Regions from separate parts of the Peribacillus sp. NPDC097675 genome, predicted to be linked through region 1. Evidence: riboswitches for the same ligand, from Rfam matches in the RefSeq annotation. Region 1 holds a riboswitch; the other holds the start of a gene.

Region 1 (3,157 bases):
TTCAGCGAGTTTCCGTACCTCTTCAGCGACGACGGCAAATCCTTTTCCATGTTCGCCTGCGCGTGCAGCCTCGATGGCTGCATTTAAGGCAAGTAAATTGGTTTGATTGGAAATGTCTTGTATAACCTGAACAAGCTGTGAAATTTCCTGAGATTGCGAATCAAGGCCTTTTACTTCCTCTACGGCCTGTTTGACGATACCGTCAATCGTTTGCATTTGCTGCACCGAATTGTTCATTAACGTCATTCCTTCCTTGGTCAAGGATAGGATTTCGGTGGAAGTTTGGGTAATTTCTTCTCCTTCTAGATGAGCCTTCTGAATTTTGCTTGAGAATTTTTCCATCATACGGACAATTTCGGATGCCTGGTTGGCTTGTGACTCCGAACCTTCCGATAGTTCGTACATGGTGGTTGCTATCTGACTGCTTCCTTGTTGAACTTCATGTGCCGATTGGGTCAGCTCTTCGCTTTTGCTCGTAACGGATTCAGAAACATTCAACATGTTTTCAATGATTTCGCGAAGGTTTCTCTGCATTTCGTTGGCTGAAAGCGTCAATTCCCCGAGTTCATCTTGTGTTGTCTGTTTAAGTGGTTCGTGGTTCAGTTCACCATTCTCCACTAACTTCATTCTATCGCGAATTTTTAGAAGGGGTTTTGTAATGAGATTGGCAGTAATAAGAGCAAAGCTAATTCCGGCTATGATGGTAATAACGGTTAAAATAATACTCGTCTTTTTAACGGATTCGCCACTGCTGACAATGTTCTCACCAGAATCAGCGATCAATTTTTCTCGTTCGGAAGCGAGCTCCTTAAAACCAGCCATTACTTCAATGCTGATGGGTGCCACTTCATTTAATAATATTTGTTTAGCTTGCTTTACATCTCCTTGCTCATACTGAGTAAAGACGCGTTCTTCAAGCATGGTTCTCCAATCTATACTTTTTTCAATCAATTTCTTCGTTCTTTCAGAATTAGATATAGCCAAGAGTTCGTCCTGAAGGATTTTGCTATCTTCAGTATAAGCTAGGAAATCTTCTTTATATTTTTTATCCCCAAATAAAATATAGCCCCTAGCCATTGCCACTCTTTGTGACATGTTATATAGTAATTGCTCATCTTTGATAAGAAGAGGTAACTCGTGGTCGATAATATCTCTAGAATTGGTAAGAGACTTATTGCTACTGTAAATACTGTAGGCCCCCAAGATGATACATAAAGAAATGACTAACATAAATGTAATCAATATCTTTGTTTTAATTCGTTTCAAGTAGATGTCCCCTTTTTCGGTATAGTAGTTTACCTTTTGTATATCGGAAAAGGTAAAGAATATATTAAGTTTAACAATGAAAAAAATAAGGAAATAGTGTAATTGGGAATATCATTTTAAAATGGATATTTATTGATAACCCAATAAGATATACGTTATGATTACTTTAGCAATAAAGATATTCTGCTTAAGGCGGAAGAGGTTCTAGCTACCCTCTTAAAAAAACTAAGGAGAAGCAGCACTCTATTCTTAGGGTGCTGTTTTTTTCTGTGAAAAGGAGTTTTACCCAAATGATGAAGAAAGAAAAGGCAGTAGTGGTGTTTAGCGGAGGACAGGACAGTACCACCTGTTTGTTCTGGGCAATGGAGAGATTTGATGAAGTGGAAGTGGTGACGTTTGATTATAATCAGCGGCACAGCTTGGAAATTGAATGCGCACGGGACATTGCTAAGGAGCTGGGGATTCCCCATCATGTTCTGGATATGTCCTTGTTGAATCAATTGGCACCTAATGCATTGACCAGGAGGGATATTGCCGTTGTGGATGGAGTAGACGGGGAGTTACCGTCAACATTTGTTCCGGGGAGGAATTTACTGTTCATGTCGTTTGCAGGAGTGCTTGCAAGCCAAATTGGAGCGAAGCATATTGTAACTGGGGTTTGTGAAACGGATTTCAGTGGATATCCTGACTGCCGCGATGTGTTCATTAAATCATTGAATGTTACTTTGAATCTCTCGATGGACCAGAACTTTGTGATAGATACGCCGCTTATGTGGCTGAATAAAGAAGAAACGTGGGAAATGGCGGACAAACTCGGAGCATTCGATTTCGTTCGTGAAAAGACGCTCACTTGTTATAACGGAATCATGGCTGATGGCTGTGGACAGTGCCCGGCTTGCAAGCTTCGAAAAAATGGTTTGGATGACTATCTGAGTAGACGGCAGGTGAGTCTATAATGTATGGTTTCAAGATTGTCGATAAGCTTCAAAAAATAGAACAGGACATTCATCGTAATCAATTGAACTATCATCAAAGACGGGTGTTAGTGAGCAAGGAATTCACGTTTGATGCAGCTCATCATCTTCATGATTATGAAGGGAAATGCAAGAATCTGCATGGCCACACCTATAAAGTCATTTTCGGTGTAAGTGGCTTTAATGACTCCCGCGGATTGATGATTGACTTTGGTGAACTGAAAGGGATCTGGAAAAATGAAATCGAAATCCATCTTGATCACCGCTACTTGAATGAAACATTGCCACTTATGAATACAACCGCTGAAAATATCGTCGTCTGGATTTATGAAAAAATGGCGCATTCCCTAAAGAACAAGGATGTTAAAGGGGCCCGCGTCGAATTTGTCCGGCTATACGAAACACCGACGAGTTATGCCGAAGCAAGAAGGGAGTGGATGGATTGTGAGTAAACTTCCTGTGATGGAAATTTTCGGACCGACCATTCAAGGGGAAGGAATGGTCATCGGACAGAAAACGATGTTTGTCAGGACAGCCGGGTGCGATTATTCCTGCGTCTGGTGTGATTCCGCCTTTACCTGGGATGGCACAGGAAAGGGAGATATCATCCCCATGACGGCTAAAGAAATTTGGACAGAGCTAAAAGCGAAGGGAGGAAAGGGTTTTTCTTTTGTGACGATATCGGGAGGCAATCCCGGTCTGCTGAAAAATCTCGACGGCTTGATTGTGCTTTTAAAAGAGAAAAACATCAAAATCGCCGTTGAAACGCAAGGGAGTCGTTGGCAGGATTGGTTTCACGATATTGATGAATTGACGATTTCTCCCAAGCCACCAAGTTCAAAGATGAAAACCGATTTTGAAGTACTCGATCAAATCATACAAGAGCTAACCGATAAAAGGCACGACAACCAATTCTC
Region 2 (3,157 bases), on a different contig from region 1:
CGAGCCGGATGGCATAAAGGAAAATAACCTGGATGAACTGCCGGATTTTTGACGTCCATGAAATCTATATATATAAAAGAAGAACCTGCATAACGACGGGTTCTTCTTTAACTGCATGGAACTGCCTTCGCAAATATTCTAGTGAGTAGGTAGAGCATTATCCTATCGAACTAGTACCTTTCATAATGATAGGTTTCGGAAATTTCCAATAATTTACCACAAGTTTGGACCACTTCTATGATTTCAATCCAAGACATATCCAACCCGAGTTCATTGGCATGCGAAATCTTATCCCGTAACTTCCGAATGGCATTGGCATCTTTCTTCCCCTTACTCTTTGAAGGAATTTGAAAAAATGTTCTCAATTCTTTATCCTTGAGAATAATGTCAAATTTATCACTAATTTGCAGACATTCAATTAAGTTAATTTCCTCATTTTTCTCCACTCTTCTCTCATATAATTGTCTTGCTTTATGAAGACGATCGTCGCTGATCATCGGGTACCAGTTTGTCCCCCCAAATCGATGCAAGATAATATCACTAAGTCTCATTTCCAAAAGAGTGATATAACCAAATATCAACATTCTGATCGGTGGTTTTTGGAGGTCAGCATGCGTGATCAACTTTTTTATCGAATTATTCTCCAGCACAAATACCCGTGTCTTCTTCTTGAAAATATGTAATAGTTGAATCAAAGGCGTTGAATCTGATACAAGCTCCCTTGGAGAAAAAACCTTCATGTATTCCGAAATTCCCCCTTCACCAAGTTCATGTCTATCGATGTACCCAACGATCTCCCCCTCATCTTCTACCGCCAATGTATCAAAATGCTTTTCTACCATTTTATTTTTGATGGGAAGCGCCAGTTCATCTTTGTTGCAGAATTCCAATTCTTGAGCGATGCTCTTGACCGTTATATTTTCCTCGTACAGATTTTTGAGACTGTGATAACTACTATCGTTATGTGTAAACTTTACATTGAACATGAATGACCCTCCATCGTTGCATATATCCCTAATTTGCCTAATTCATCACTTGTATGAATAGTACCATTCTTTCACCACGTTAAAGCTAATCATCCTCCCTTTATCCTGAATATCCCACATTACGCATACCTTTTGAAATTGACGGAACTAGCCTTTATACGATACTATTAAACTTCGGACAAAAGCCTAAACGTGGTTCGTAACCATCCCACGATAAAAAACTAGGGAGAGAGAAAAAATGAATATTCGTACCCTTGCGATAAATGGTCTTTTAGCAGCCATATATATCGCTGTCTCATTCGTGTTTCAACCGATTATGTTTGGGGTGCTCCAATTTCGCATACCCGAAATGTTAAACCATCTTATTATCTTTAATAAAAAATATATATACGGCATAGTCGTCGGCGTGTTCATATCGAACTTGTTCTTTTCACAGCTAGGGGCATATGATTTAATTTTCGGGGTCGGACAATCTCTAATAGCCTTATTGCTTGTCATCTTTTCTTCCCGTTTCATAACGGGCATTAAGGGTCGAATGGCCATGACCATCTTCGTATTCACGTTAACGATGTTCCTGATAGCCATGGAATTGAATATAGTCTTAGGTGTACCATTCTTATGGACCTGGGCAATTACAGCTACCGGAGAGTTCCTCGTCCTACTGGTCGGTGCACCCATCATTTATATAATGAATAAAAGAATTCATTTTGGAAAGCTGCTTTGAAATCCCTGCATACAATGTAAAAGAACATTCATTTTCCAAAAGAGCTGTCTGCTAGATGCAGCGGCTCTTTTTTTCACCCATACCCGGAAAAATGATAAATGGTGGTGATATGTTGAAAAAAATATTAACTTTACTCGTCCTTTTGATTGTAATAACCTTCATCGGACTGAATTCGGAATTGTTCACAATGATCTGGAATAGCGATTTGGAATCCGTGATAGCCATATTGACAGAAAACCTTCTCCTTACCTTTATTGTGACGTTCATCTTGATGATTGTTCAGAACTCCTTTACTGTCATTCCCCTGATTTTACTCTTAACAATTAATGTTACAATTTTTGGCTTTACATTCGGATATTTATGGAGTTGGCTTACAAGCGTCGCCGCATCAGGGGTCATTTTCTATGGTGTCAGACACTGGTTCCAGGCATTGATTTTAAGAAAGATGGGAAATGATTGGCAGGAATCCGTTATGGATCATGGGTTCATGTACGTTTTTACAGGTCGAATTTTCCCATTCATTCCGACAAGTTTAATAAATCTGGCAGCGGGGGTTAGCTCCGTCACCTACAAAGATTTCTTAATGGCAACCGCATTAGGCAATCTCATTTACTTTTTCTTTCTATCTTTAATCCCATACGGACTACTCTCCATAGAAATGAATCAATATACATTAATTGTAATCGGTTTCCTGCTCTTAGTCTTTATCCTTCTCTTTAAACGCTTCAAGAAAAAAAAGAACCTAACATTCTTAAACAAAAACAGGTAAGCTTATACCTGTTTTTTATGAGGAATCATATATTTTTTCCCTAGAATTTGTTAAAATGTGTATGTATTTCATCTTTGTAAATGTCGGAAAATTCAGGGAGACCTATATGTCAAAACGCATCATATTAGTAACTTACATTCTTTCTGGAATGACCACATTAATTTTTTTCAATTACTACCTTACTAATACTTTACATGATAAAGAGGCATCCATTCTGCTCCAGAGGGTAGAGGGATTTGTATTTGTCCTATTAATCGGATTGATTTTATTTCTCTATCTATCTAAAAGAGAAGAGTTTAAGCAATTAAAAGAAGAGGAACAACTTCGAAGTACCCTCATTAACTCAATGGTTGACTTTGTTAACTTTAAAGATGGAGAGGGCAGATGGCTAGAATCAAATACCGTCGGGCTTCAATTATTCCAATTGGAGAATGTCGATTATAAAGGAAAAAAAGATAGCGAGCTTGCTGAATACTCCCATTTTTACAAAGAATCGTTGATTTACTGCGAAAACTCCGATCAAGAAACATGGGAAATGGGGGAAATTACGCGTTGCGAGGAGAATATCCCGCTTCCTAACGGTGATTTCAAGACCTTCGATACCATCAAAGTCCCATTGTTCTATGAGGATGGTTCCAGAAAAGGTCTGGTCGTCATAGGCAGGGATATTTCTGAAAG

Evidence for each region. A riboswitch is a leader RNA that binds a small molecule or an ion and turns the genes downstream of it on or off. The one in region 1 is predicted to bind preQ1.
Region 2: another riboswitch for preQ1. It lies ahead of ACQKL5_RS09880 (QueT transporter family protein); the one in region 1 lies ahead of queC (7-cyano-7-deazaguanine synthase QueC).

The regions. Positions count from the first base shown of each region.
Region 1 is NZ_JBNNSK010000004.1:18,816-21,972, reverse strand. Features, by position in the region: gene ACQKL5_RS07335 (methyl-accepting chemotaxis protein) at 1-1,266, opposite strand, end outside; PreQ1 riboswitch class I at 1,459-1,501, shown strand; gene queC (7-cyano-7-deazaguanine synthase QueC) at 1,560-2,222, shown strand; gene queD (6-carboxytetrahydropterin synthase QueD) at 2,222-2,692, shown strand; gene queE (7-carboxy-7-deazaguanine synthase QueE) at 2,685-3,157, shown strand, end outside.
Region 2 is NZ_JBNNSK010000005.1:214,827-217,983, forward strand. Features, by position in the region: gene ACQKL5_RS09870 (DUF3892 domain-containing protein) at 1-52, shown strand, start outside; gene ACQKL5_RS09875 (hypothetical protein) at 171-986, opposite strand; PreQ1 riboswitch class I at 1,173-1,217, shown strand; gene ACQKL5_RS09880 (QueT transporter family protein) at 1,225-1,710, shown strand; gene ACQKL5_RS09885 (TVP38/TMEM64 family protein) at 1,823-2,479, shown strand; gene ACQKL5_RS09890 (ATP-binding protein) at 2,586-3,157, shown strand, end outside.